DNA from 3 places in the Streptomyces sp. NPDC093544 genome. Region 3 is predicted to be linked to each of the others. Evidence: riboswitches for the same ligand, from Rfam matches in the RefSeq annotation. Region 3 holds a riboswitch; each other region holds the start of a gene.
The links. A riboswitch is a leader RNA that binds a small molecule or an ion and turns the genes downstream of it on or off. The one in region 3 is predicted to bind S-adenosylmethionine.
Positions count from the first base shown of each region.

Region 1: another riboswitch for S-adenosylmethionine. It lies ahead of AB0N66_RS15555 (ABC transporter substrate-binding protein); the one in region 3 lies ahead of AB0N66_RS37815 (putative leader peptide).
Region 2: another riboswitch for S-adenosylmethionine. It lies ahead of AB0N66_RS02405 (aminotransferase class V-fold PLP-dependent enzyme); the one in region 3 lies ahead of AB0N66_RS37815 (putative leader peptide).

Region 1 covers NZ_JBFBEA010000009.1:107,075-117,012, reverse strand. The annotation lists gene AB0N66_RS15575 (lipocalin-like domain-containing protein) at 1-844, shown strand, start outside; gene AB0N66_RS15570 (dihydrofolate reductase family protein) at 1,050-1,646, opposite strand; gene AB0N66_RS15565 (class I SAM-dependent methyltransferase) at 1,677-2,468, opposite strand; gene AB0N66_RS15560 (YoaK family protein) at 2,619-3,368, opposite strand; SAM riboswitch class IV at 3,832-3,941, shown strand; gene AB0N66_RS15555 (ABC transporter substrate-binding protein) at 4,312-5,934, shown strand; gene AB0N66_RS15550 (ABC transporter permease) at 5,997-6,956, shown strand; gene AB0N66_RS15545 (ABC transporter permease) at 6,953-7,879, shown strand; gene AB0N66_RS15540 (ABC transporter ATP-binding protein) at 7,861-9,684, shown strand; gene AB0N66_RS15535 (LLM class flavin-dependent oxidoreductase) at 9,740-9,938, shown strand, end outside.
Region 2 covers NZ_JBFBEA010000002.1:13,964-23,901, reverse strand. The annotation lists gene AB0N66_RS02425 (hypothetical protein) at 1-65, opposite strand, end outside; gene AB0N66_RS02420 (rhomboid family intramembrane serine protease) at 219-950, shown strand; gene AB0N66_RS02415 (Lrp/AsnC ligand binding domain-containing protein) at 947-1,228, shown strand; gene AB0N66_RS02410 (serine/threonine-protein kinase) at 1,260-3,395, opposite strand; gene AB0N66_RS02405 (aminotransferase class V-fold PLP-dependent enzyme) at 3,466-4,827, opposite strand; SAM riboswitch class IV at 5,015-5,131, opposite strand; gene trpD (anthranilate phosphoribosyltransferase) at 5,280-6,344, opposite strand; gene AB0N66_RS02395 (cytochrome bc complex cytochrome b subunit) at 6,501-8,147, opposite strand; gene AB0N66_RS02390 (Rieske 2Fe-2S domain-containing protein) at 8,144-9,211, opposite strand; gene AB0N66_RS02385 (c-type cytochrome) at 9,211-9,938, opposite strand, start outside.
Region 3 covers NZ_JBFBEA010000036.1:65,413-75,350, reverse strand. The annotation lists gene AB0N66_RS37830 (NtaA/DmoA family FMN-dependent monooxygenase) at 1-565, opposite strand, end outside; gene AB0N66_RS37825 (LLM class flavin-dependent oxidoreductase) at 584-1,828, opposite strand; gene AB0N66_RS37820 (putative leader peptide) at 1,905-2,021, opposite strand; SAM riboswitch class IV at 2,069-2,182, opposite strand; SAM riboswitch class IV at 2,399-2,544, shown strand; gene AB0N66_RS37815 (putative leader peptide) at 2,581-2,646, shown strand; gene AB0N66_RS37810 (glutathione S-transferase C-terminal domain-containing protein) at 2,739-3,518, shown strand; gene AB0N66_RS37805 (peptidoglycan-binding protein) at 3,538-4,230, opposite strand; gene AB0N66_RS37800 (SpoIIE family protein phosphatase) at 4,508-6,970, shown strand; gene AB0N66_RS37795 (SCO5389 family protein) at 7,043-7,435, opposite strand; gene AB0N66_RS37790 (ATP-binding protein) at 7,584-8,546, opposite strand; gene rpmF (50S ribosomal protein L32) at 8,548-8,718, opposite strand; gene AB0N66_RS37780 (DUF6445 family protein) at 8,910-9,590, shown strand; gene AB0N66_RS37775 (luciferase family protein) at 9,728-9,938, shown strand, end outside.

The DNA.
Region 1 (9,938 bases), on a different contig from region 3:
AGACCGGCCGGACGGCACCCACATCGAACGGACCTCGCCGGAGCATCCGGACGACCACGACTTCGCCACCGACCGGTGCGACGTCCGTATCGGCGACAACCGCATCACCGGCGACCTGCACACCTACCGCATCCACGCGGACATCGACGGCGTCGTCGCCGACATCACCCTCACCGGACAGGTCCCCTCCTGGCGGCCGGAGACCGGGCACATCACGTTCGGCGAGGAAAAGCAGAAATACTTCGCCTGGCTGCCCTCCGTCCCTCAGGGCCGGGTCGAGGCCACCCTCACCATCGACGGCACGACCGAGACCCGGACGGGCACCGGCTATCACGACCACAACTGGGGCGACGCCGAGATGGCCCGCCTCATGCACCACTGGTACTGGGCGCGCGCCGAGGCAGGCGACTACGCCGTGATCGCCTCCTACATCACCGCCGAGAAAAAGTACGGCTCCGCGGAAGTCCCCATCTTCATGCTCGCCAAGAACGGCAAGATCCTCGCCGACCAGGCCAACCTGGTCCGCTTCACCAAGTCAGACGAACACCCCGACCCCATCACCGGGAAGCCGGTCGCCAACACCATCGTGTTCGACTACGAGGCCACCCCCGAGAGCGGCGAAGGTTTCCGGGTCACCTTCCACCGCGAGAACACCATCGTTCAGAACCGCATGATCGAAACCCTCAAGGGGCCGAAGCGGCTCCTCGCCCGGCTCGCCGGATTCAACGGCGCCTACATGCGCTTCACCGGCCAAGTAACCGTCGAGCACTTCACAAACGGCGAGGCAGTAGACAGCGTAAGCGCACCGGCTCTGTGGGAACTCATGTACTTCGGAAAGCACTGAGGCGGGGTACTGCTGTCGGGTGCCGGGCTGGTTGGCGCGTTCCTCGTCGGTGTCCGGCCGCGCGCGCCGGACACCGCGGCCGAGCGATGCCCGGCGTACGGCTGGAGACGCGGCCGGCAGCAGACCGGCGGGGTCGACCCGTCCTCGGCCTGGAGTGTGACCCCTCTCCGGTGATGACGGTGATGACTACATGGCGCCTCCCGGCCTACCCCCTGACGACCGGGCGGTAGGTGCACACGTTCACGCCCGTGCCGCTGGTGACGGTCGAGACCAGTTCGAGCGTGCGCAGCACACCGTCGCCGGGGAAGATCGACTTACCTCCGCCGAGGATCACCGGCATGATCATGAGCCGGAGTTCGTCGACCAAGCCCTCGCGCAGGAGGGTGCGTACGAGTGTGGGACTCCCCATGACCAACAGGTCGCCGCTGTCCGTCTCGCGCAGCTTGCGGATGTGGGCGACGGCTTCATCGCCGGGGACGCGCCTGGTGTTGGTCCACGTCAGATCGTCATCACCCAGCGTTCGGGAAACCACGTACTTCGGGATGCCGTTCATCCGGTCGGCGAACGGATCGCCGCCACGTTCGGGCCACGCCGCGGCCATCGACTGCCACGTGCGGCGTCCGAACAACAGCGCGTCGGCCTTGTTCAGTGCGTCGGCGAAGGCGCCGCCCACCACCTCCGGATCGAAGAACGGGTGAGTCCAACCGCCGTGAGCGAAGCCACCCTCGATGTCCTCATCGGGTCCACCCGGTGCCTGTACTACGCCGTCCAGGCTCATGAATTCGCTGATCACTATGCGCACGGGACTCGCTCCTCTTCCTCACGCCAGGGGTTACGGCAGTGGAGACTGCCGCGCCGTTGGAAAGTCATCGCGCCCTTCCGCATCACCTGTCGCCTCCGCACGAGGGCTCTCCGAACGGGGGCGGTAGTACGACGCGACGGTCGGCTGGCCGGTGTAGTTGGGGCCGGCGTGGGGGTCGGCGCCGAGGTAGGTGAAGGGCAAGGCGATGCGGCGGCCGCCCCGCAGGCTGAGGCGGTGGTGACGGGCCGAGTAATGGAAACCGGCAGCACGCAGCGCGGCCAGGACCGGCCGGGAAGCGTCACCGCCGTCGGGCCGCCGCAGCGTCGAAGGGTCGAGGTGGGCGACCAGCAGGCCGGTGCCGGTGAGCCAGGAGGCGGCCCGTTCCAGGAGGGCGAGCCGGTCGCCGATGTAGTGCAGTCCGTGGACGCAGGTGACCAGGTCGTAGCGGCGCCCTGGGGACCAACGGCCGAGGTCCGCGGTGATGAGTTCGAGGCCGTCGGGCAGCGCTGTCCGCAGCCGCGGGCCCACCAGGTCCACGCCGGTCAACGCGGCTTGCGGGAGTCGCTGGGCTGCTTCGCGGAGGGCCAACCCTTCTCCGCTGCACAGGTCCAGCCAGGACGGCACGGAGCCATGGTCGCTGTCGCTGCCGTTCAGGAACTCTGTGGGGGCGAAGCCGAGTTCGCGGGTGTAGCTGTTGACGCCTGTCAGAACCCGTCCGCGGTTCATGGTGCTGTTGGCCACGACGGAATGGTCGGTCAGCTCGTCGTCCTTGATCAACCGGGGCGGCGGCTGGGCTGTTGTCCGCGAAGTGCCGTCGATCATCGCACCATTGTGCGGTACGGCCGACCGTTGCGGGCGGGCCCGGGGGAACGGGAAGTAGTCGGACCCCCGCCACCGTGCCGATCGGCCCGAGCCGGGACGGCCATCGCGTCGGCCGTATCGACACGGTGGAGGGGATCCGCTCGTCGGGCGCTATCGCGCGGGCTTCTGCTTCATCGCCACGGAGGCGATCACGATGACGAGTGCGATCACGACCACTGGCAGCACCGGCGCGTAGGTGTGCGCGTGGCTGAGCATCCAGTCTCCGACGAAGGCGCCGGCCACCATGCCCACCAGGACCCCGGTCAGGCGGCGCGCCGCGGCGGGCTTGAGAGTCCAGGTCGAGATACCGGAGATCCAGCTGATGAAGGTGGCCGTAGCCGCCGTGGTGGAGATGCCCGGCACATGGAGCGACCGAACGGCATTCATCTGCAGGCCCATCGCAAAGGCGTTGAGGGCGACCAGAATGTTGGACACAAGGCTCGACGGAGACGTCGCCATCCACACGACGAGGAAACCGACCTGCGCCACCGTCGCGACGCAGAGCGCGATGGAGACACGACGCGGCCATGCTTCGAAGACCTCGGAGTCCTCCATCTCTTGGTCGCCGTTGAACGCGGTCAGGATCCGAGTTGCCAGCGCGGCCCCCACGGCGAACGCGGCAAGTGAAATCACCACGCGAACGGGATCCGGGCCGGCAGGCGGCCTCGTGCCGGCTACTCCAAGGCCGAGAAACACCAGGTTTCCGGTCTGGAACGCCGTGAAGACCTTCCCGAAGGAGAGAAAGCAGATCGCTTCGAAGACGCCTGACGAGAACGCCAGAGCGACAAGCAGCCGGTCTCGAATCGCCAATAGTTCTGGCGCCGCGTAAGCGGCGGCCAGGTCCACACGCCGGTCATCCACGGGCTCGGCTCCCCTGTCGCCGCGGACCGGCAAAGTCGGGGGGACGGGTTGAATGTCCCGAGAACGTTCGAGTCGGGCCCGCCGGCCGTGGGTGTTTTGAAGGCTGCTCCATTGCATGCCTTTCCCTCCAAGCGCCCAGAGTCAGGAACTCGCCCCGACTAGTTGCTAGGTACACATTTATCTCCTGCGTTCAGGATGTGACCACATCTGGGGTAAAGCCACATATTTGGGCGAAACCATACCCAGATTTCAGGAAAAATCTAGGAAGGCCATCCGGATCGATAAAACAGCCAGTGCGGGCGACTTCTTGAGTCAGGGCGCCTCGGGCCCCGGCCGGCACCTGGTCAGGCGAGTTCGGCCAGCCGTTCCCGAGCCCTGCGCGGTTCGATCCGTCCTGCCGAGCGTTGTCCAACTCCCCTGTCGCCATTGACGGATCATGGCGACGCTCGTTAACGTTTCAAGCGGCATTGAGTGTTAGCGTCAAGCCCTGGCTCGCTGACCGGCAACCCTCCACCGCGGTGGGGTGCTCCAGGTGAAAGCCCGGCAGGGTCACCGACCCCGCAAGCGCGTGGCCCGTTGATCGGGCCTGAGATGGGGAGGACCAGCGTGCGGCACAGCAGTGATCTGAGTGCCTCGATCGCGGCCGCTGCGGTGTTCTCCGGTTTGTCGCGCCGTCGCCACATCGACCTGCAGCTCTTCACCAGCTGTCTGTGTCACGGCTGATTGCGTCCTTGCCTCCCGCCGTCCTGAGTGACGTTCGCCGACGGCTTTGACACCCGCAGGCAACTCCCCGCGGGCTCCCACAGCGCTGTCGGAGCCCGCGGCGCTGTCACGCCTTCGTCGGCACCCTTCCCCTTTGGCACCTTCCGAGCATTTCCGCCACGCATCGCCCTGGTCCGCACAGGCACGTGCGCGGTGACTTTGGAGTAGGAGAACCCATTCCGTGATATCGCGTCCGGATTCCCGACCTACCCGGTGGGCGGCACTCGCCGCACTTGTGACAAGCAGCCTCCTGCTGAGCGCCTGCACGTCGAGCAGCAGCGACAGCTCGACCAGCGACAGCGGCCCGGCCAAGTCCGGTGGCACCCTGACCTTCGCGGTGGGTTCCGACGTGGGCTGCGTGGATCCGCAGCAAGTGAGCAGCAACGAGACCATTTACTCCCTGCGCCAGATCGTGGACTCCCTGACCGACCAGGATCCCAAGACCGGCAAGATCGTGCCGTGGCTGGCGAAGAGCTGGGACATCAGCTCCGACGCGACCACGTTCACCTTCCACCTGCGATCGGGTGTCACCTTCAGCGACGGGACACCGCTGACCGCGCAGGTGGTCAAGGACAACTTCGACGCGGTGCCGAAGCTCGGCGCCCTGGGGACGCTGGCCCAGGGGTACTTGAGCGGCGTGGACAGCACCACCGCGGTCGATCCGCTCACGGTGCGGGTCAAGTTCCAGCAGCCGAACGCGCAGTTCCTCCAGGCCACGTCGACGCACTCACTGGGTATCGAGTCGTCGGCTAGCGCGAAGCGGAGCCCGCAGGAGAAGTGCAGCAAGGGTGTGGTCGGGTCCGGGCCGTTCACGCTGCAGAGCTACGTGCAGAACCAGGCGATCACCTTGACCAAGCGCAGCAAGTACGCCTGGGGTTCGTCGCTGTGGACCAAACAGGGCGAGGCGTACCTGGACAAGCTGGTGTTCAAGGTGGTGCCCGAATCGGGCGTGCGCACCGGCAGCCTGCAGTCCGGTCAGGTGGACGCGATCAGCAGCGTCGGCAAGGCCGACGAGGCGGCACTCACGGGCGGCCAGGTGAACCTGCAACGGCGGGCCAATCCCGGTGCGGTGTTCAACCTGGCGCTGAACAACTCACGCCCGCTGCTGAAGGACGCGAAGGTGCGTCAGGCACTCCTGTTCGCCATCGACCGGCAGCAGATCGTCGACACCGTGTACCCGACCGGCACCAGGCCGGCGACCAGCATCCTGGCGTACACCACACCGGACTACGCGGACCAGGGCTCCGACCTGGCCTTCGACGCGGCGAAGGCGAAGTCCCTGCTGGACTCGGCCGGTTGGAAGGTCGACAGTGACGGCATCAGGTCGAAGAACGGCACCAAGCTCAGCCTGACCGTCAGGTGGTTCGCGAACGCGGCCACCAACCAGCCGGCGCTGGAGCTGATCCAGCAGCAGTTCAAGGCCGTCGGAGTCGACGTGGTGCTCAAGGAGACGCAGACCTCCCAGTTGGCCACGGTGCTGCAGTCCGGCGACTTCGACGCGTCGTGGGGCAACCTGACCCGCGCCGACCCGGACATCCTGCGCACCCAGTACTCCACCAAGCTGGCCAACCTCTACCACCTGCCGACGGGCCCGCTGGACACGGTGCTGACCCAGCAGGCGGCAACGGCCGACGCGGCCAAGCGGAAGGAACTGGTCGGCCAGGCACAGCAGTTGATCGTGCAGAACGCCTACGTCATTCCCGTGGTGGAGCTGCAGACCCAGCTGGGGGTGGCGAAGAAGGTGCACAACCTCAACTTCGATGCCTCCAGCCGGATCCAGCTGCACGACACCTGGATCGGCTAGCCACCGGTGGATGCGCGACGGAGCGTCCGATCGGGTCGTCGGCAGCAGGAGGTGAGCAGGGAATGCGTCGCTATGTGATCAAGCGTCTCGCACAGGCACTCGGGGTGCTCTGGGCGGCCTACACGGTGTCGTTCTTCATACTGAACTATCTGCCCGGTGATCCGGTCTCGGCGATGGCCGGCGCCGGAGCGGACTCGGGCCAGATCGATCCGGCGCAGATCGCCGCACTGCGGCATGAGTACGGCTTCGACAAACCGGTGCTGGTGCAGTACGCCGACCATCTCGGCAACGCGGTGCGCGGTGATTTCGGAAACGCGGTCTCCACCGGTCGGCCGGTGACCTCGACGCTGGCCGACGCGCTGCCGCAGACGCTGCAGTTGACCGGAGCGGCCCTGCTGCTCGCGGTGGTCTTCGGTGGCGGTCTGGCGGCGCTGGCGACCTACACCACGCAGCGGTGGTTGCGGCAGCTGTTGCTGTCGCTGCCACCACTGGGGGTGTCGGTACCGACGTTCTGGGTCGGGCTGGTGCTCGTCGAGCTGTTCTCCTTCCGGGCGCGATGGTTCCCCGCGTTCGGCAACGACGGGCTGCCTGGCCTGGTACTGCCGGCGGTGACGCTCGCGATCCCGACCGGCGCCCTGGTCTCGCAGGTGCTGGCCAAGAGCCTGCTCACGGCGCTGGATCAGGCCTATGTGGAGACCGCGCGGGCCAAGGGCGCGAGCCGACTGCGCATTCACCTGCGGCACGCGCTGCGCAACGCGTCGCTGCCGGCGTTGACGATCGTCGGGCTGTTGGCCGGGCAACTCATCGCAGGCTCGGTGGTCGTCGAGACGGTGTTCTCCCGCGACGGCCTTGGCCGGGTTACGGCCGCGGCGGTCACGGCCCAGGACATCCCGCTGGTCCAGGGGGTGGTGGTGTTCGGAGCCCTGATCTTCGTGGTGGCCAACCTCCTCGTCGATCTCGTCTATCCGCTGCTGGACCCGCGGATCGTGGTGGCCTCGAACAGGAAGGTGCGGCCCGCATGAGCGAGACCCTTGTCGAGGATGCCACCGCCGGTGCCGCGCTCGGCCTGGCACTACCGGTCGAGCCGGACATCGACCCCGGCCCGGCGCGCGGGTTCGAACCCAGGCGCGTGGCCCGGTTCCTCCTTCTGCGACCCGGCCTGCTGGTATCGGTCCTCGCGGTGGTACTCGTAGTACTGGCCGCGTTCTGGCCGGGGCTGTTCACCTCGCAGGACCCACTGCAGGGGGTGCCGTCGCAGAACTTCCAGGGCCCGAGCGGCGCGCACTGGTTCGGCACCGACGAACTGGGACGTGACCTGTTCTCCCGGGTGGTGCACGGTGCGCAGCTGTCGTTGAAGGCGACGCTGATCGCAGTGGGCGTCGCCTTCCTGGTCGGCGGCCTGCTGGGCCTGGTCGCCGGGTTCGTGGGCCGTTGGGTCGAGGACGTGGTGATGCGCTTCGTCGACGTATTGCTGTCGATCCCGGCGCTGTTCCTGTCACTGGCCCTGGTCACCGCCCTCGGTTATGGAACGGTGAAGGTCGCGGTCGCGGTCGGGATCGCCAGCGTCGCCGGCTTCGCACGAGTGATGCGTGCGGAAGTGCTGCGGGTGCGGCAGGCGGTCTTCGTCGAGGCGTCCCGCTCCTGCGGGGCCCGCTGGTACTCGGTCCTTGGCCGGCATGTGCTGCCCAACGCGATGGGCCCGGTGATCGTGCTGGCCACTCTGGAGTTCGGCACCGCCGTCCTGGCCGTCTCGTCACTGAGCTTCCTCGGTTACGGAGCGCCGCCACCGGCGCCGGAATGGGGCACGTTGATCTCCGACGGACGCAACTACCTGGGCAACGCATGGTGGCTCACCGCGCTGCCCGGGCTGGTGATCGCCGCGACGGTGCTGGCCACCAACCGCATCGCACGCGCGCTGGACGGCGAATGGTCCCGGCAGCGATGACCGGCCCGCTGACGAACGAACCCGAGACGGATGAAGCCGTGACGAACCATGCCGCCACGAACGAGGTCGTGACCACCGAAGCGACCGCCACCGACCCGAGCGGTGGAAGGGAACCGCTGCTGGAGGTGCGGGACCTGTCGGTGTCGTACCGCACCCGCGGCGGCACCGTACAGGCCGTGCAGGGCGTGGATCTCGACGTGTGGCCGGGCGAAGTCACCGCAGTGGTCGGCGAGTCCGGATCCGGCAAGAGCACGACCGCGCATGCGATCATCCGGCTCCTCGCGGCGAACGGCGGCATCGACGCCGGTACCGTCCGCTTCGGCCGGCACGACCTCACCTCGCTGTCGGAACGGGAGCTGCGCACGGTGCGCGGCGCGGGGATCGGGCTCGTGCCGCAGGACCCGTCGGTGTCACTCAACCCGGTCAAACGCATCGGTGAGCAGGTCGCCGAAGTGCTGCGCATCCACCAGCTGGCGACGCGACGCTCCGCGCCGTTGGACGCGATCGCCGTCCTGGACCTGGCCGGGCTGCCCGACGCGGCCACCCGCGCCCGGCAGTACCCGCACGAACTGTCCGGCGGGATGCGGCAACGGGCCCTGATCGCCATCGCCATCGCCGCCAAACCAAAGTTGATCATCGCCGACGAGCCGACCAGCGCGCTGGACGTCACCGTGCAACGGGTCATCCTCGACCACCTGCAGCACCTCACCGAAGCGACCGGCACCGGGGTACTGCTGGTGACCCATGACCTCGGCGTCGCCGCCGACCGTGCCCGGCGGATCGTGGTCATGTCGCAGGGACGGGTCGTCGAGACCGGTCCGACCCGCGACATCCTCGAGAACCCGCAGCACGACTACACCCGTCGACTGCTGGCCAGCGCTCCGAGCCTCACCACCGCACGCCCCCGAGCCACGGTCGCGGGCCCACCCCCCACAGCCGAGAAGGAAGCGCCGCTGGTCGAGATACGCAACGTGGTCAAAGAGTTCCAGCTGCCCCACGCCGCGGGCTCGGCCCGCACACTGCGCGCGGTCGACGACGTCAGCTTCACCCTCCACCGCGGGCGGACACTGGCACTGGTCGGCGAATCCGGCTCCGGGAAGTCCACCACCGCCCGACTGGTGCTCCGCCTGGCCGACCCGACCGCCGGGCGCATCCTGTTCGACGGCGCCGATGTCACCACCGCCCGCGGAGCACAGGCCAGGCAGCTACGCCGCCGGGCGCAGCTCATCTACCAGAACCCGTACGCCTCGTTGGACCCGAGGTTCTCCATCGGCGAGGTGATCACCGAGCCACTGCGCGCGTTCAAGGTCGGTGACCGCGCCTCCCGGCTGGCCCGGGCCAGAGATCTCCTCGACCGGGTGGCGCTGCCCGCCTCGGTCCTTGGCCGCCGCCCGGCGGAGCTGTCCGGCGGGCAGCGGCAGCGCGTCGCGATCGCCCGCGCCCTCGCACTGTCGCCGGACCTGGTGGTCTGCGACGAACCGGTGTCCGCACTCGACGTCTCCGTCCAGGCCCAGGTCCTCGACCTGCTCGCCGAACTGCAGGCCGACACCGGAGTGGCGTACCTGTTCATCTCGCACGACCTGGCCGTCGTACGCCAGATCGCGCATCAGGTCGCCGTCATGCGCGCCGGCCGCATAGTCGAGGCAGGTACCAGCGAGGAACTGTTCACCCGCCCCGGCCACGACTACACCCGGGAACTGCTCGCGGCGATCCCCGGCGGTCGGCATGCCTCGGCCGGCGCTGCCGGAAAGCCCTCGGACGGGAGCGAGTCCGCTGACCTGGTCGCCCCGGAGGTGAGCCGGTGACACCTCCGGACAGCAGAGTAATGAGGACCGAACACCACACGAGGACGAAGACCGCATGAGCACCCCCACCATCAGCTCGTTGGCCTTTCTCACCCCGGGCAACTTCTCCGACGACGACCCCTACACCGGCCTGGAGGAGACGCTCCAACTCTTCGAGTACGGCGAGCGGTTGGGCTTCGACGGCGCCTGGATCCGGCAGCGCCACCTCGAACACGGCGTCGGCTCGGCCGCGGTGTTCCTCGCCGCGGCCGGCC
Region 2 (9,938 bases), on a different contig from region 3:
CGTGTGAGGTTGCCGCAGAGCGTGCAGCGCCACCGGGTCTCGGCAGTCGGGAGGGGAACCGTCATGTGGTGTCGTTTTCCTTCTGATGTCCGTACCGCGCCAGTCTCCCTGGCGTGTATGGCTCGTAACCCTAAGGCCTGGCGGGTACTCGACGCTCGGCCGTCCACTGCGGCGAGGCGCTCTGTGCGCATCCGTCCTATTACGCCATGCTCTGCACCATGATCGGCAACTGGAGTACGACGGTCGGCAGGGCGGTACGGAGTCAGTCGGCACCGGTGACGTACGGGCTGATCATCCTGTCCTGCCTGATCTTCGTGATCGGCCCGGCGTCCGGCCTCAATCCGGTGTACGGCACCGGGGACGAGCTGCTGGCAGCCCAGCGGGCCTACTTCCGGCGCTGGGGTGTGGTGCCCTCGGAACTCTTCACCGGAGACCCGCGTGCGGCGCTCACCCTCGCCACAGCCCTGTTCATCCACGGCGGCTGGCTCCATCTCCTCGGCAACATGCTCTTCTTCTACGTCTTCGGGACGATGACCGAGGAACGGATGGGCCACGTCGAGTTCGCCCTCTTCTATCTGGGCTGCGGCTGTCTCGCCCTGCTGGGCTACGCGGTCGCCAACGCGGAGTCCCAGCAGACCCTGGTCGGCGCCTCCGGGGCGATCTCCGCGGTGCTCGGCGCGTTCCTGTACCTGTTCCCCAAGGCCCGGGTGACCAGTCTTTTCCCGTTCCTCTTCTTCCTGCCGCTGCGCTTCCCGGCCTGGGTGGTGCTGCCCTTCTGGGTGACCCTGCAGTGGCTGGCGGCGGGCCGCGCCTCCACCGGCCCCGGCGTCGCCTATCTGGCCCACCTGGTGGGCTTCTCCCTCGGCTTCGTCTACGCGTGGGTGCGTTTCGGCCGGACGACTAGAGTGAAAGCCCCAGCCGCGGCCCCCGAGGGAGAAAACCAGCCGTGATCACCGCGATCGTGCTCATCAAGACCAGCGTGGACCGGATCCCCGAGATCGCGGAATCGATCGCCGCCCTCGACAGCGTCAGCGAGGTCTTCTCCGTCACCGGCACCTACGACCTGATCGCGATGGTCCGTGTGAAGGCCCACGACGACCTGGCGGACGTCATCCCCGGCAAGATCAGCAAGATCCCGGGCGTCGAGGGCACGGACACCCACGTCGCGTTCCGCACGTACTCCCAGCACGACCTGGAGGCGGCGTTCGCGATCGGGCTCGACGGCTGAGAGGCCGCGGCCGAACGCGAAGCCCCGGCTGTCAGGCGCTGACGTCCACCGCGGCGATGCCGCCCCCCGAGGGAACGTAGAGGCGACTGCCGCTGAGCACCGGGCTGTGCTGGTCGTCGCCGGTGGAGGCGCCGAGTGCCTCGCTCCACAGCGGCTTGCCGTCCAGGCCCAGGGCGCACAGGACGAGCCCGCTTCGCACATAGATACGATCTCCGGCCACCACCGGTCCCGGCAGCCAGTCGCCGCCGATCTCGTACGTCCACGCGGTGGAGCCGTCGGCCGCCTTGATCGCGTCGACGGTGCCCTGCCCGGTGGTGATCGCAAGCGACCGGTTCCCGGCGACCATCGGCCCGCTGCCCTCCCCCTGGGTTTCCCACAGCAGCTCACCGTCGGGGCTGAACGCGTGCCGGGTCGTCTCTCCGCCCGACTCGGCGACGAGGATGTCGCCGACCAGCGCCGGCCGGCCGACGTCGAGGCCCGCGGGGACCGACCAGATCCTGGTGCCGTCGTCGGCGTTCAGGGCCACCAGGTGGTCGCCGAAGGTGCCTGTGTAGATCACGTCACCCGCCACCAAGGGGGTGCCGTTCGGACCGGCGGGGGTGGACGCGTTCCACAGCACGGAGCCGTCGGCCGCGTAGCAGCGGAGCCCTCCCTCGTCGGTGTCGCCGGTGGCCACCAGCACGCCCTCACCCGCCAGAACCGGCGGGTTGTAGCCGTTTTCGCCGACGGTCTTGGTCCATATGAGCTTGCCGTTCGCGTTCACCGCGCACAGCCGGCGCCGTACCCTCTCCTGGTCCCAGGCGACGCAGAAGATCCCGTCCGCGGTGACGACGGGCGTCGACACCTCCTCGCCGAGCGCGACCGCCCAGAGCCGCCCGCCCGCACGGGACAGGGCGTGCAGCTTGCCGTTCGCGTCCCCGAGGTAGACGACTTCGCCGTCCGGCGACATGGCGACGCAAGGTCCGTACATGCCGCCGAGCCCGGCGGCGTCGTACTGCCAGGCGAGGGCGGCTGGACTCTCCACGCCCGCCGCGGACGCGGTCTGAGGGGATTCCGGGGACCCGGCTCCTTGCGTTCCGCTCTCCCGCCCGGGCCGCCACAGCCCCCAGCCGGCTCCCCCGGTGGCGGCAACCACCGCCCCACCCGCGACAGCCGTCAACAGCCCCCGCCGCGAACGCCGTTGGGGTTCCGGTATGCGGTCCGGCGCCGAAGCGCCCGTGACCGTCGCCGGGGCGATGTACTCGACCCGGCTCTCTCCCTCGCCCGACTCGCGCTCCGGAAGCCACCGTTCGTCCCCCGCGACCGTCGCCGGTGCGGAGGTGAGCCACCCCGGCCGCAGAGCCGCCCGCAGGGAGGCGGCCGAGTGTCCGGCGGCCTCGACCACTTCCTCGGGGGTGGGCCGGTCCCCGGGCTCCTCCCGCAGACAGGCCTCGACGAGCGGAAGCACACGCGCAGGAACCCCGGAAAGATCGAAGTCCCGCGTCACGATGCGCAGCAGGATCACCGAGTCCTGGCCCTCCCCGAAGGGCTCGCGGCCACTCGACGCGTACGCGAGCACGGCGCCCAGCGCGAAGACGTCGCTCGGCGGCCCCACCTCGGAGCCGTTGCGGATCTGCTCGGGCGAGACGTATCCGACCGAGCCGACCAGGGTGCCGGTGCGGGTCATCGCCGTCGCCTCCAGCGCCCGTACGATCCCGAAGTCGATGACTCGCGGACCGTCCGGCGCCAGCAGGATGTTGGACGGCTTGAGGTCGCGGTGCACCATGCCCTTGGCGTGGATCGCGGCGAGGGCCTCGCCCAGTGCGGCCGCGAAGGTGAGCACCGCGTCCTCGGGCAGCGGCCCGCCGTCGAGCACCGCGTCGCGCAGGTTCGGCCCGTCGACGAACTCCGTTGCCATCCAAGGCCGTTCGCCCTCGGGGTCGGCATCGACCACCCGCGCGGTGTACGTCCCGGTCCCGCCGACGGTCTGCGCGGCCCGCACCTCCTGGCGGAACCGGGCGCGGAAGGTGCGGTCCTCCGCGTGCTCGGCCCGCACCACCTTCACGGCCAGCCGGAGCCCGGCCCGGGACTCGGCGAGATAGACCTCGCCCATGCCGCCCGCGCCGAGCCGCCCGAGCACCTCGTACGGACCGATCCGCCGTGGATCCGTCTCCCGCAGCGCCTGCACTCCCCGTGACTCCCCTGTTCGCCGTACGGCCGCCGAAGGGGAGCGTATACGCCGTGCTCCTGTCAGGCGATCACACCGCCGGGACGCAACGCCCGTCCTCCGTGCGGTAGTTCCACTTCGCGCCGTCCCGGACGAGCTCCTTGACCGCGCGCACGAAACGCTCGACGTGCTCGTCCGGCGTGCCGGCGCCGAAGCTGACGCGGATGGCGTTGAGGGACTTCTCGCCGGGCGCGGCCTCGGGGGCGCCGCACTCGCCCTGGGTCTGCGGGTCGCTGCCGAGGAGGGTGCGCACCAGCGGGTGGGCGCAGAACAGGCCGTCGCGCACTCCGATGCCGTACTCGGCGGACAGCGCGGCCGCGAAGTGCGAGCTGTTCCAGCCCTCGACGACGAAGGAGATGACGCCGACACGCGGGGCGTCGTCGCCGAAGAGCGAGAGGACCCTGACCTCGGGCACCTCGGCGAGACCCGCGCGGACCGTCTCGATCAGCTGCTGCTCGCGGGCGACGAGCGTGTCGAAACCCGCCTCGGTGAGCGCCTTGCAGGCGGACGCGATCGAGTAGACCCCGATCACGTTCGGCGAGCCGGCCTCGTGCCGGGCGGCGCTCTCGTGCCACTCCACGTCCACGCCCCCGTCCGTACGCCGCGACACCTTGCGGCTGGCGCCGCCGCCCGCCAGGTACGGCTCGGCCTCGAGCAGCCAGTCGGAGCGGCCCGCGAGGACACCGGAGCCGAAGGGGGCGTACAGCTTGTGCCCGGAGAAGGCGACCCAGTCGACGTCGAGGTCGCGCACCGACACCGGGTGGTGCGGGGCGAGCTGCGCGGCGTCGAGGACGATGCGCGCGCCGTGCGCGTGCGCGGCGGCGGCCAGCTCACGCACCGGCCACAGCTCACCGGTGACGTTCGAGGCGCCCGTGACGCAGACGAGGGCGGGACCGTGGGGGTCGCGGTGGCTGAGCGCGTGCTCCAGGGTCGCGACGGCCTCCTGCGGCGTACGCGGGGCGTTCAGGTACGTCACCCGCGCGTCCCGCCAGGGCAACAGCGAGGCGTGGTGCTCGGTCTCGAAGACGAAGACCTGGCAGTCGGCCGGAAGGGCGGCGGCGAGCAGGTTGAGCGAGTCGGTGGTCGACCGGGTGAACACGACCTGGTCGCCGTCACGGCAGTCCAGGAACTCGGCGACGGTGGTGCGGGAGTTCTCGAAGAGGTCGGTGGAGAGCTGGGACAGGTACCCGGCCCCGCGGTGCACGCTGCCGTAATAGGGGGCGTACGCGGCCACGTCGTCCCACACACGCTGGAGGGCCGGGGCGCTGGCGGCGTAGTCGAGGGCGGCGTACGAGACCTCGCCACCGGTGACGAGCGGGACGGTGACATCTCGCCCCAACACGGGCAGAGGCGTACAAACGGTCTGGGCGGCGGCAACGGTGGAGACAGACATGGCGAACTCCTGTGAGACGCAGGGAAATCACCGCGCGAGCCGGTCCATGGAAGTGGCGCTCAGCGCGGCAAAAGGTGAAAGGGATAGGCGGAAAAGGGGCTCGACGCCCTATCGCATTCGCTTGCTCACAGAAGGCTCCCTCGATGACCAGGACCCCTGGGCCTTTACCGCTCAAAAGAGGGCGAGGGGTCCGCGCTTGCCGCAGACCTCGCTGCCTACGGCCTGGTCTTCACCCGGGGCACCCCGCCACGGACGGAGGGTTGCCGGACAGTCGGCCGGGGCCTCATGACTGTCACTCATGACCTGCCGAAAAACCTAGTCGAACCGATCGAGACGACGCAACCCGTGTCCGGATCCCGGAACGCGAAAGGGGCCGGGCGCCTTGGCCCGGCCCCACCCGGCGGGCTCGCCGAGGGCACTACGGATTGGTGACCGCCGTACCGCCGCAGGCGCTACGCGTTGGTCGCGGCCACCCACCGCTCGAGCGTCCGCTTGGCCGTCCCCGAGTCGACGGCCTCCGCGGCCTTCGTCATCCCCGCGCGGATCTGGTCCGCGAGCGATCCGTCACCCGGCGACAGGGCCACCAGGGCCGCCGCCGAGTTCAGCAGCACCGCGTCCCGCACCGGCCCCCTCTCGCCGTCGAGGAGCCGGCGCGCCACGTCCGCGTTGTACGTGGAGTCCGCGCCCCGTAGTGCCTCGATCGGGACCAGGTCGATACCGACGTCCCTCGGGTCGAAGGTCTCCTCGGTGACCTTTCCGTCCCGTACGACCCACACCCGGGACGTGGACGTGATGGTCAGCTCGTCGAGCCCGTCGTCGCCGCGGAAGACCAGCGAGGAGTTGCCGCGCTCGGCGAAGACGCCCGCGACGATCGGCGCCATGCGGGGGTCCGCGACGCCGACCGCCTGCGCCTTCACCCGTGCCGGGTTCGTCAGCGGACCGAGGGCGTTGAAGACCGTCCGGATGCCCAACTGCCCACGCGCGGCGCCCACATGACGTAGCGCCGGATGGAACTTCACCGCGAAGCAGAAGGTGATCCCGGCCTCCTCGGCCACCTCCGCGACCCGCTTGGTCGTCAGCTCCAGATTGACCCCGAGCTTCTCAAGGACGTCGGACGCGCCGGACGCCGAGGAAGCCGCCCGGTTGCCGTGCTTGACGACCTTCGCGCCCGTCCCGGCGATGACGATCGCCGACATGGTGGAGATGTTGACGGTCTTGGCCCCGTCACCACCCGTACCGACGATGTCGACGGTCTTCCCCGGCACCTCGATCACATTGGCGTGCTCGTACATCATCCGTACGAGCCCGGTGATCTCCTCGACGGTCTCTCCCTTGGCCCGCAACGCCACCGCGAACCCGGCGATCTGTGCGTCGGTCGCCTCACCGCGCATCATCAGGTTCATCGCCCAGGCGGTGTCGTCCGCACTCAGGTCACGGCCGTCGAGCAGGCCGTTCAGCAACCTGGGCCAGGAACGGTCCGCCGCGGTGTCGCCTCCAGCGGGGTTCACAGCGCTCATGGTCGCTCCTGGGGTTCTCAGAGAGGTACCCGGGTGGACTCGACCCGGGTACGTACGGGTGAGTCCACCCTATCCAGCCCTGGAGACGGCAAAGAGCCCCGTCCATGCAATGGACGGGGCTCCAGCCGTGGCGATCAGCGAGGAACGCTGAGGCGATCAGTGGTGGCCGTGGCCGCTCGTGATCTCCTTGTACTCCTCGACGGTGGGCTTGGGGATCTGGCTGTCGTCCCCGTAGTAGCCCTTGCTGAGCTTGGCACGCAGCTTCTGCGCGCCCTTCACCTTGCGCTCGACACCGTTCTCGTCGACCGGCGGGCCGATCTGGGCCGGCTGGTACTGCTCGTGCGCGGTGAGCGTGTGCAGAGCCTCCTGGCTGAGCGGCTCGTGGATCTCGACGAACTCACCGTGCGGCAGGCGCTTGATGATGCCCGACTCGCGGCCGTGCAGCACCTTGTCCCGGTCACGGCGCTGAAGACCGAGGCAGATCCGCTTGGTGGCGATGAACGCGAGGACCGGCGCGACGAAGAACGCGATCCGCACGAACCAGGTGATCGAGTTGATCGACAGGTGGAAGTGCGTGGCCCACAGGTCGTTTCCACCACCGATCAGCAGGACCATGTACCAGGTGATCCACGCGACACCGAAGGCCGTACGCGTCGGGACGTTGCGCGGGCGGTCCAGGATGTGGTGCTCGCGCTTGTCGCCGGTGACCCAGGACTCGATGAACGGGTAGACCGCGATCGCGACCAGGACCAGCGGGAAGATGATCAGCGGGATGAACACGCCCAGGACGAGCGTGTGACCCCAGAGGTTGATCTCCCAGCCCGGCATGAAGCGGATCAGACCCTCGGAGAAGCCCATGTACCAGTCGGGCTGAGCGCCGGTCGACACCTGGTCCGGGCGGTAGGGGCCCATGGTCCAGATCGGGTTGATCGACGCGATCCCCGCGATGACCGTGATGACACCGAAGACCAGGAAGAAGAAGCCTCCGGCCTTGGCCGTGTAGACCGGCAGGAGCGGCATGCCGACGACGTTGTTGTTCGTCTTTCCGGGGCCCGCGAACTGCGTGTGCTTGTGGTAGAAGACCAGGATCAGGTGGCCGACCACCAGGCCGAGCATGATGCCCGGCAGCAGCAGGACGTGGATCGAGTAGAAGCGGGCCACGAAGTCGCCGCCCGGGAACTCGCCGCCGAAGAGGAAGAACGAGAGGTACGTGCCCACGATCGGCACGGACAGGATCGCGCCCTCCATGAAGCGGACGCCGGTACCGGAGAGCAGGTCGTCCGGGAGCGAGTAGCCGGTGAAGCCGGTGAACATGCCCAGGACGAACAGCAGGAAACCGAAGATCCAGTTGACCTCACGGGGCTTGCGGAACGCACCCGTGAAGAACACCCGCATCATGTGCACGAACATGCCGGCGAGGAAGATCAGCGCCGCCCAGTGGTGGATCTGCCGGATCAGCAGACCACCGCGCACATCGAAGGAGATGTGCATGGTCGAGTTGAACGCCTCGGACATCAGCTGGCCCTGCAGCGGGACGTAGCTGCCGTCGTACACCACCTCGTTCATCGAGGGGTGGAAGAACAGCGTCAGATACACACCCGTGAGGATGATGATGATGAAGCTGTAGAGGCAGACCTCACCCAGCATGAAGGACCAGTGGTCCGGGAAGATCTTGCGCATGTTGGTCTTGGCCAGGCCGTAGATGCCCAGCCGGCCGTCGGCCCAGTCGGCGACCCGCTCACCCGCGGGTGCCTTCTTCCGCGAGTTCGCCTCGCCCGGGTCGGAGGTGGTCGCAGTACTCATCCGCGCTCCCAGAAAGCAGGACCGACGGGCTCTTCGAAGTCGCCGAGCGCCTCGAGGTAGCCCTCAGCGTTCACACCGATGCGCAACTGCGGCAGGGCGTGACCGGCCGGGCCGAAGATCACTCGGGCGCCGTCGGCGAGGTCGAAGGTGGACTGGTGGCACGGGCAGAGGACGTGGTGCGTCTGCTGCTCGTACAGGGAGATCGGACAGCCGACGTGGGTGCAGATCTTCGAGTAGGCCACGATGCCCTCGTGCGACCACTCGAGTTCCCGCTTGTCCTTGATGTTGTCCGGCTGGAGCCGGACGATCATCAGGGCCGCCTTGGCGATCTCGGTCTGGAACTCCTCGTCGTGCTCCTCCAGGCCCTCGGGCTTGGCGAAGGTGAGCGAGCCGACGACGACGTCCGAAGGACGCAGCGGCTCGTTCGTGTTCATGTTGACGAGTTGCAGACCCTTGCGCCACATCGTGTGGCGGAGGCTGGTTCCCGGCAGCGGGCCGAGGTCGCGCAGCAGCATGACGCCGGAGAGCGGGACCAGGGCCAGCGCGCCGAACATCGTGTTGCGGATCAGCTTGCGCCGACCGAGCGCGGACTCCTTGGCACCCTGCTTGAAGTCGGCCAGGACCTGGGCCTTGACCTCAGGCGGCGCCTCGATCGGGTGGCGCTCGGCCGGGATCTCGACGTCGGACATCAGGGTGCGGGCCCAGTGGACCGCCCCCGCGCCGATGGCGAACAGCGCGACGCCGAGGGTCATGCCCAGCGCGAAGTTGAGCGCGCTGACATGCCCGATCGGGAAGATGTAGACGCCCCTGTCGGCCGGGATCGCCACGTACGAGGCGATGAAACCGACCGTGGCCAGCATCGACAGGGTGAACAGGAAGGCGACCACGCGCTCGGAGCGCTTGGCTGCCCGCTCGTCGATGTCCTGGACGCGGTGCTCATGGGGCGGCAGCCCCGGGTCGGCGAACGGGTCCTTCTCGTTCGCCACCGACACGGCACCGTGTCCATGGTCGTCGGTGGCCCGCTCGGCGGGCAGGTTCTCTTCTGGAGATTGTTGGCTACTCATCACTTCTTGGCCTTTGCGGTCCGAGCGGCGACCCAGACGGCGACAGCGATCAGGGCTCCGAGTCCGAAGATCCAGGCGAACAGGCCCTCGCTGACCGGCCCGAGGCCGCCCAGGCTGAGGCCGCCCGGCTCCACGGTGTCGCCACCGTTGACCGCGTCGAGGTACGCGATGACGTCCTTCTTGTTCTGCTCCGACATGATCGTGTCGGGGAAGGAAGGCATGTTCTGCGGGCCGGTCTGCATGGCCTCGTAGATGTGCTTCGGGGAAACACCTTCCAGGTCGGGCGCGAACTTGCCCTCGGACAGCGCACCGCCCTTGCCGGTGAAGTTGTGGCACTGCGCGCAGTTGGTACGGAAGAGTTCGCCACCCTTGGCGATGTCCGCACCCTCGGGGCTGACCTGGTTCTTGGTCGGCACCGAAGGACCGGCGCCCAGCGAGGCGATGTACGCCGCGAGCTGGTCGATCTCGGCCTGCGTGTAGATGACCTTCTTCTTCGGGATCTGCGCGCCCGGCTGCTGGGCCGGCATACGGCCGGTGCCGACCTGGAAGTCGACGGCGGCTGCGCCCACGCCCACCAGGCTCGGACCGTCAGAGCTGCCCTGACCGCCGGTGCCGTGGCAGCTTGCGCAGCCCACGGCGTAGAGCTTCTTGCCCTCGTCGATAGCGAGGGACTGGGCGGTTTCGTCGGCCTGCGCCTGGCTCGCGGGAGCGAACGCGGCGTACAGCC
Region 3 (9,938 bases):
CCCGCAGGAAGGTGCCGCTCCCCTGGTCGGCGACGATCTCGTCCCTGTGCCAGGAGTCGAACAGTTCGTTGGTGGTGGCCAGGAACTCCTTGGCCCGGGAGTACCGCTCGTCCTGCGGGAGGAAGCCGCCGCGGCGGAAGTTCTCACCGGTGAAGGCGTCCCAGGAGGTGACGACGTTCCAGGCGGCTCGCCCGCCGGAGAGGTGGTCGAGGCTCGCGAACTGACGGGCCACCTCATAGGGCTCGTTGAACGTGGAGTTGATGGTGCCGGTCAGGCCGAGATGCTCGGTGACGGCGGCGAGTGCGGTGAGGATGGTGAAGGTGTCGGGCCGTCCGACGACGTCCAAGTCGTAGATCTTGCCGCCCTGTTCGCGCAGCCGCAGGCCTTCGGCGAGGAACAGGAAGTCGAACTTGGCGCGTTCGGCGGTCCGCGCGAAGTGCGCGAAGGAGCTGAACTCGATGTGGCTGCCGGCCGCGGGGTCGCTCCACACGGTGGTGTTGTTGACGCCGGGGAAATGCGCCGCGAGGTGGATCTGCTTGAGCGGCTTGTCCGTTGACTTGCTCATGAGTGAGGTCCCTCCGGCTCAGACGTGGGCGGCGTAGCGGTTGGCGGGGCGGGCGAGCCCCAGCAGCCCGCGCAGGGTGTCGGCCTCGTACGAGTGCCGGAAGGCGTTGCGGCGCTGGAGTTCGGGGACCAGACCCTGGGTGATCGCCGGGAGGTCGTGGCCGGCGACGGCAGGACGCAGCCGGAAGCCGGTCAGCCCGGACTGCTGCAACTCCTGCAGAAGGTCGGCCAGTTGTACGGGGGTGCCGGTGAACACCCGTGCGTCGCTGGTGTACGGATAGCCCGCGAGGGCGTCGAGACGCTCTCGCCGGTCCACCGCGGCGGTGGGGTCGTTGTCCAGGAACACCACCAGGTCACCGAAGAGGTTCAGCGGCTCCTCGGCGCGCCCGGCCGCCTCCTGTTCGGTGCGGACCGCGGCGATGATGGCACGCGCCTCCTCGACGTCGTGCGGAGTGACGTATCCGATGTCGGCGCTGCGACCGAGCAGCCGGAACGGCGCGCCCCCCGCGGACCCATGGGCCAGCGCGGTGACCAGGGGCTGACCCTGCGGCGGACGGGGCGTGATCGAGGGGCCCTTGACACTGAAGTGCTTGCCCTCGAAGTCGATGTAGTGGAGTTTGTCGCGGTCGACGAAGCGGCCGGTGGCGACGTCCCGGATCTCCGCGTCGTCCTCCCAGCTGTCCCACAGCCGGCGCACCGCCTCGACGTAGTCGCTGACCTCGTCGAAGAGATCGACGATCAACTCCTGCAGGGCCGGGGTTTCCAGGTCTTCGATACGGAGCTCCGGGAACGTACGGCGGCCGAAGTGAGCGGCCTCGTATCGCCGCGCGGACGCCTGCACCCGCACGCCCGCGCGGCCGGTGCTCACATAGTCGAGAGTGGCGATGGCCTTGGATATATGGAAGGGCTCTGTATGTGTGGCCACTACGGTCGGCACCAGCCCTATGTGGCTGGTCAGCGGTGCGACGCGGGCGGCGATGAGGACGGCGTCGAGTCGGCCGCGTACCTGGTCGGTGCGTGCGTCCGGTTCGCTGAGTCGCGCGGACTGCGGACCGAGCCCGTCCTCGATGGTCACGAAGTCGAGCAGGCCGCGCTCGGCCTCGGTGATCAGGTCGGTCCAGTACGAGGCGGTGAACAGATCGTGGGGGCGGGACACCGGTTCCCGCCAGGCGGCCGGGTGCCAGCCCGCGCCGTCGAGGGCGACAGCCAGGTGCAGTGCGGCGGGAGAAGAAGAGGAAGAGGGCGACGACGTTGACGAGGACACGAAAGGGGTGCCTTCCTGATCGACCGTATGAGATCGCCGGGCCTCGACTGAGAGGGTGCGGCGGCGGGGTGACAGGTCAGGGACGACAGAGCGCGCCGGCCACGCGCTGAAGGTCGATGTGCGGCCGGGAGTACAGGTGCACGCGAGGGCGCGGGGCGAGAACCAGGACAAGAAGACGGGGCACGGTCTGCATGTCCGTCACCTCCGCCCTTCCGGCTCGGCGGGCTGGAGGCCGCGCCGGCATCGCGCTTGCGGAACCCGGGGCGGGTACCGCCTGGTCGTCACCTGGAGCACCCCGCCGCGGAGGAGGGTTGCCGGTCAGCAAGCCAGGGCTTGACGCTGACGCTCATAACCTGCTGGGGACGTTACGGGAGGCCACAGCGGTGCGCAATGCCCAGGGATCATGCTCGTTCTCACATCGCAATGCGTCCTCAGCAGGGACAACCACCGGGCCGCGCAATCTGTTCCGCGCTGCCCGTTCGGCCTGATGCACGCCGGATGACCACCTGGTGAGACTGCGCCGCAGGCCTTCTTGACGGCCTCACGGAGCGCACCGACACTGACGGGGACGGTCACGATTGTCAGCGCCCTTCGGGCAGGTTCTTCCTGTCCGTGAGGTCAACAGCCCCGGCTCGCTGGCAGGCAACCCTTCCACCGCGACGGGGTGCCCCGGGTGACGACCGGGTTCCGCCGGTGCGGCGGGACAAGCGTGGTCTCGCGTCTCGCGAGCCCCGAGTGTGGGACAGGTGGGAATGGCCAACAGCGGTTTGACGAGGCGCCTGCACATCGATTTGTTGCGTGTCTCCAGCGCCTACTAGTCCGAGCGATCCGGACCGGTACGTAGCGCAGTCACTCCGTTCCGCCGCGGTGCCCACAAGGTGGCCGTGGCCTCCCCATCCCATGGAGAGTCATGTCCGAGACAATCTCGCACGCCTCAAACACCGGTACCTCCAGCACATGTACCTCAACTCCGTGCGTCCCCGGCTCACTTGACGCGGTCCCTCACCCCCGGATCACCGCGACACCGTCCGCACGCCCGCACCGCTTCCGCAGCCGTATCGGAGTCGGTCTCGCCGGCGGCTTCTACCCGGCGCCGCACCGGTACGAGTTGTATCTGTCCGCGCATTGTCCCCTCTCGCTGCGGGTCTCCATCACCCACGGCCTGCTGGGTCTCAAGGACTCGGTCGCCACCACACTCCTGGCGCTCCCCGCCGACACCCCCTCCGCGTTCGTCTCACTGCGCGGGGCGTACGAGGCCACCTGGCACCACTACGACGGTCCGCTGACCGCCCCCGCGCTGTGCGACCGGTGGAGCGGACGCGTCGTCAGCAACCACACGCCGGACATCCTGCGCGATCTCGGCGACCTCTTCGCCGACCGGGCCGGATCCTGTCACTCCCCGCTCCGCCCGTCGGAACTCGCGGCGGACATCGACGCCCTGCGCGACCTCCTCGACCGTGATGTCACGCCGAGTGCGCCGTCGGCGGAACGGTCGGCGGCTCTCGACCTGCTGAACCGTCAACTCGCGTCTGGTCCCTACGCGTTGGGCAAGGAACTGACCGCGGCGGATGTGGACCTCTGGGTCGCCCTCGTCCAGCTCGAAGCGGAGCACGACCTCTCCTCATACGCACTCCTCCAGGACTATGTGCGACGTCTCGACGCCCACCCGGCCTTCCAACGACAGCTGTAGCCGCAAGCAGGAATGCTCGTCACGTACGGGATTCCAGGGCGGCCCGGGTGTCGTTGCCGTAGACGCCCGTCTCGTCGCCCCGGATCCCGTACCACAGCTGGAAGCGGGCCACGGCCACGGTGAGCGTGGGGTCGTAGGTGCCGCTCGTGGCGCCGCTCTCGTACACGTCCGGGATATCGAGCAGCCGTTCCTGGAGCTCCGTCACATCGGGGCCGCTGTCTCCCTCCCGGAGGGTGCCGGTGCCGTCCGGGTCGGCGGCACCGGAGGGGGCCTGGTCGACGGGTGCCGTGGCGGAGGGGACGGCGCCGGCCTGTGGTCCGCCGTCACCGTCACTCCCGGGCAGCAGCATTGCCAGGGCGAATCCGGTCAGCGCGGCCGCCGCCACCGCGCCGACAACCGCGGCTCGGCGCGGGCCCGTGGCGTGTCCGTGCGCATGGCCGAGTTCAGGCCCGGGCGGTGTTGCGGGCCTCGTCTCCCCGCCGGCGGCATAGTTCTCGCCGGCTATGGTGGGCGGCAGCTCCTCAGTCTCACCCTGGTGCGCCGACGATAATCTGATCGACTCATAGCCTTCGTCCGGGCCGACACCCTGCTGATCCTCACGGAACTCCCTCACCAGTTCCGCGAGGGCCTCCGTCCGGCGGCGTTGCTGGACGTAGGTGGGTACGAGCGCCGGGCGGCGCACAGGCTGCTCACCTTCGGGCGGTATCGACACACTGCTCTCCTTCCGTGCGCGCGGTCTCCCGCCATCCCCGTGGAGAGATACGGAGGCACCGGCACGGGAGTTCAACCGACGCCGACGACCTCGTCGTCGCCGGACGGAAGAACTACGCGCAAACGCGGAACGTCACCCGTTCTGGTCACTGTCCGTAGTTCTGGCCGTCTTCCGCACATCCCGCCGTGCGACGAGCCAGCGCCCGCGCGACAGTCGTACAACGTGAAGAATGGGTGCAAGGGGGTAAGACCACCTTCGGGAAGCGGAGAGGGTCGCGGTGGGTACGAGCAAGGAACGGGATGTGCCGGCCCGGCAGCGCCTCGACATGGCGGACGCCGTGCCACTGCTGCTCGACGCCCGTATGACGGTGACCAGCTGGCCCGCGGACGCCGAACGGCTGCTGGGATACCCGGCCGGCGAGGCACTGGGACGGCTCGCCGCCGACCTGCTGATTCCCGAGGACGCGGCACGGCTCCCGGAGCTGGCCGAGGGGTGCAGCGGTGACGGCGGCTGGGCGGGCCTGCTGTCCGCGCTCCACCGGGACGGGCACCCGCTGAAGCTGATGGTGCGGGCGGTCCCCCTACGGCCGAGCGAAGGCCCGGCACGCTGGGTGGTGCTGCTCGCCGACCTGGCCGACGGCCCCGGCTGGCACATGAGCCGCTCGTTGCTGGAGCGGATCACCGCCGGTTCCCCGGTGGGCATGGCGATCGTGGACACGGACCTGCGGTACGTGTGGTCGAACGAAGCGCTGGAGCAGTTCGGCGGAGACCCGGCCCCGCAACGCCTGGGTCGACGGCTCGCCGATGTGCAGCCGGGCCTCGACGCGGAGCGGATCGAGGCGCAGATGCTCAGGGTGCTGGCGACCGGCGAGCCGGTGGTCGCCTACGAGCACGTGGGCCGCGTACGCTCCGCGCCGCACCGCGAGACGTCGCACGCCATGTCGTTCATCCGTTTGGAGGACGACGACGGTAACCCGATAGGTGTCTACTACACCGTCGTCGACATCGGCGAGAGCTACCGCGCCCGACGGCGGCTGGCGCTGCTCGACCGGGCCGGCGAGCACATCGGCCGCAGCCTGGACGTCATGCAGACCGCGCAGGAACTGGCCGATGTCGCCGTGCCGGGGCTGGCCGACTTCGTCGCCGTGGACCTGCTGGAATCCGTACTCAAGGGCGGGGAGCCGGCCCCCGGTCCACGGAGCGACGCGGACACGGTGCCGCTGCGGCGCGCCGGGCATCGGTCGGTGCAGGGTGGGGTCCCGGAAACCGCTGTCGAGATCGGCGAAGTGGCGTCCTACAGGGCGGGGTCTCCCCCGATCAGATGTCTGACGGACGGCGAGTCCTGGCGCGAGGAGCGGCTGGATCCGCAGGCCAGGGAGTGGACCACGAGCGCCCCCGGGAGCCGGGCCGCCTCCTTCCTCGATCTCGGGCTGCACAGCGTGATGATCGTGCCCATCCGCGCCCGCGGCGTCACTCTGGGCATCACCACGTTCTTCCGGCGCAGCCGCCAGGATCCTTTCGACGAGGACGATCTCGGCCTGGCCGAGGAGTTCGTCGGCCGGGCAGCCCTGTGCGTCGACAACGCCCGCCGCTACACCCGCGAACGCGACGCGGCCCTCGTGCTGCAGCGCAATCTGCTCCCCCATCGCTTCCCCGACCAGGACGCGGTGGAAGTCGCGGCCTGCTACCGGCCCGCGGACGAACTGACCGGTCTCGCCGGGGACTGGTACGACGTGATTCCGCTTTCCGGGGCGCGGGTGGCCCTGGTGGTGGGCGAGGTGGTCGGCCACGGTATCGACGGTGCCGCGGCCATGGGGCGGCTGCGGGCCGCCGTACAGACCCTCGCCGACCTGGACCTGACGCCGGAAGAGGTGCTGGCCCACCTGGACGACCTGGTCAGTCGCGCCGCCCGGGAGGAGGGCACCGGGGCCGACGACCGTACGAGCGGCATGCAGGCGGTCGGCGCCAGCTGTCTGTATGTGGTGTACGACCCGGTGAACGGGCAGTGTTCGATGGCGGGCGCGGGCCATCCCACGCCTGCGATCGTCACCCCCGACGGAACGGTCACGTTCGCCGACCTCCCCCGCGGCCCCGCCCTGGGGGTGGGGGGTCTGCCCTTCGAATCGGTCCAGTTGACCCTCGCCGAAGGCAGTGTGCTGGCGCTGCACACCGACGGTCTGATCTCCACACTCCGTACGGGACGTGACCCGGAGGCGGGCCGGGAGCGGCTGCGCCGCGCGCTGGAGGCACACGGACAGCCGCTGGACGGACTGTGCCGCCGCATCGTGGACGATCTCGTGCCGACGCGTCCGTACGACGACGTGGCGCTGCTGATGGCCCGCACCCGTCGGCTGGGCACCGAGCGGGTAGCGACCTGGGATCTGCCCATTGACCCCGCCGTCGTCGCGACGGCCCGCAAGTCGACCACGCAGCAGCTGCACACCTGGGGCCTGGACGAGCTGGCCTTCACCACCGAGCTGGTCGTGAGCGAACTCGTCACCAACGCCATCCGGCACGCCTCCGGCCCGGTCCGGCTGCGGCTGATCACCGACCAGGCGCTGATCTGCGAGGTCTTCGACGGCGGCGCGACAGCACCGCACCTGCGCCATCCCAAGACGACCGACGAGGGGGGCCGCGGTCTGTTCCTGATCTCCCAGTTCACCCAGCGCTGGGGCACCCGCTACACCGACGAGGGGAAGATCATCTGGGCGGAGCAGTCCCTCACGGAACCGGTGGTCTGACGTATTCGGGCGGGGATGACGTATGCGGGGCGGGGCCGCTCCGCCGAACGGCACCCGCCCGCACCTGACGGCTCAGCAGTCGCGGAACTCGGGTGACTGGTTGAGGATCTGGGAGCGCAGCGAGGTGAACCGGGTGTGGGTCTCGCCACCCCGTGCCTCGGGGCGGAAGACGGCGACGCGGTGGCAGTTCATGAAGGCGAGGGTCACGCCGAAGTGCCTCTCCAGGCTGGAGCGGATCGCATCACTGGCCAGCGCCCGAAGCAGCTGCCCGCGCTCCTTATCCGAGGGCGGCGGGGTGTGGTTGTCGGCGAACTCCCCTGCTCCGTTGCGGAGTTCACCGACCAGGCCGGCGACGAGGTCGTAGGCGTACGGCAGGGACGTACGGACGGTTTCCACGAAGTCCTGTTCGCGGACCTGACCCCGTTCGGCTTCGGCGAGCAGCTTCGGGGAGACGTCGAGTGACATGAAAGGGCAGTCCTGTCGCTAGCTGGTTCGGGTGGTGCGCGGTGACGGGTCGGCGGACGGTGTACGACCGCTTCGTGGGCCGTGTGCTGCCGCGCCGCAGGGCCTGTGCAGGCGCTTCTTCGCCGTGTTCTGGCGCTTCTTCGCCCGCTCAGGCGGGGTTCGACGCGAGGGCGGCCGGGCCGTGCCGGAAGCCGGGGTCGATCTGTGCGGAGAGGTCGCTGCCGGTGGCCCGGTCGGCCCAGGCCGCGGCGTTGCGAAGGTGGAAGTAGACGGCGTGCTCCTGGAAAGCCGTCCAATCCTTGGTCCGGGCGTCAAGTGCGGTCCGTAGCAGGCTCAGGGCGTGGAGGTTGTGCGGCTCCAGGTCGCCCTGAGGGCGGCCCTGTTCACGGGCTCGGACCCAGGAGGAGTGCTGAAAGTACGTCAGGAGGTCGTCGCCGACGTGTTCTTTGAGGAACAGTACGTCGTCCTCACCGGTGACCTTGTTGCCGATCACCGCTACCGGGATCCCGAACTCCTCTGCGTGGTCGCGGTATTGGCGATAGACCGAGACGCCTTTGCGGGTGGGCTCGGCGACCAGGAAGGTCATGTCGAACCGTGTGAAGAGGCCGGAGGCGAAGGCGTCCGCCCCGGCGGTCATGTCGACAACGACGTACTCACCGGGTCCGTCGACGAGATGGTTGAGGTAGAGCTCGACGGCTCCGAGCTTGGAGTGGTAGCAGGCCACTCCGAGATCGCCCTCGTCGAACTCGCCCGTGACCATCAGGGGTACGCCGGCCACGTCCTGGATGTGGTGGGAGTGCACGGCGTCGTCACCGAGGAGCCTCAGCAGGCGCGATCCCCGTCCCGGCGGGGTGGTCTTGATCATGGCCTCGCGTGAGGTGATGCGCGAGTTGCCGCCGCGCAGGAAGTCCTTGATCTCACCCAGCCGTGCGCTGAGGGGCGGCGCGGTGACGGATTCGTCGTCGTCGAGGCCGAGGGCCTGCGCCAGATGCTGGTTGATGTCGCCGTCGATGGCGACGAGGGGCACTCCGGAGTGCGCGAGGTGGCGGGCGAAGAGGGCCGACAGCGTGGTCTTGCCGCTGCCGCCCTTCCCTACGAAGGCAGCACGCACGTCAGCCCTCCGGACGCAGCAGCCCGCGCTCGTACGCCTTGGCGAGCCGCTGCGGTACGAGGTACGACGAGCCGTCGACGGTGACAGGGACGAGCTGCACCGGGGCGGCCTTCCACTGTGCGCGGCGGTGGCGGGTGTTGCTGCGGGACATCTTCCGCTTGGGGACAGCCATGTCGGTCTCCTGTGATGGGTGGGCTGGCAAAGCCCACGCTACATGAAAATGGATCCCATCACCAAGCCGAACTCGCAGGACACGGCGTCGGGGGACCCCGCACCCTGACTCCTTTGCGGACGGCCCGAGTTGACGGAAGATTGACCAAAACGCAGGAGATCACTGACTCTCGCCTCTATAACGTCTCCCGCATGCCCCCACAACCTCAGAGAACGCCGGTGCTCCCGGTCCTCCCCTACCGGAAACCCACCCGCGACCGGGACTACTGGGTATTCGACGACGTACTGCCCGACGTGGATGCCGTCCGGGCCCGCTGCCTCACCAAGGACGACTGGGTCAAGGGCCATCCCTACACCTCGGAGAGCTGGCCCGGCCTTCGCACGATGCCCGGGCTCGCGCCGGCGGAACTGTCCCGCGTGGAACGGCTGGTGAAGAAAGCCACCGGAGCGCGGGAGCTGTGGCTGCAGAGCACGCCCTCCGGGGGCACCCTCAACCACAACTGCATCCAGGTGGTGGGCAAGGGCGAGGGAGAGCCGCGCCCGCACACCGATTCCCGCTCGCTGTGCCGCTATGCCGCGGTGCTCTATCTCAACCCCACCGCCCCCAAGGACTGCGGCACCAGCTTCTATCGACAGAGCCTGCCCGGCGGCCGGCTGGGCGGCAACATGGTGGCCGCGCCGCACAACAACCTGATCGACGCACTGGGTACGCGCTTCGTCCCGCCGGACTCCTTCGTCGAGGACATACGTGTACCCCACCGGTACAACCGACTGCTCGCCTACAACGCCAACCTGATACACACCGCCACCGACTACTGCGGCTCCACCATCGAGGACAAGCGGATGACGGCGGTCTTCTTCTGGATGGCATGAACATGACATGCACATGGCGGGAGGAGGTCCCGGCTCGCTCGAACTCCGAGACGATGCCCGGATATTCGGGTCATACATACCAGTTACGGGTTTCCCAAATTCTGGTGGCCGGCCGGTGAGCGGGTCATGATGTAGCCATGACGTTGGCCCTGCGCGCCATGGCGCGACTGGCGAATTGGCCGGACCTGGCTGAGACCCTGCCGAGCTGCGGTACGGGGCGGGCGCTGCGCTCGGAGCAAGCCGAGATCGTCCACTTCCATTCGGAACAGGACGTCGACCTGCATCTCACAGCCCCGGCCATCCGTCGTTCCGAGGACTATCTGAAGGACGTGGCCGCGGTCCGTATGG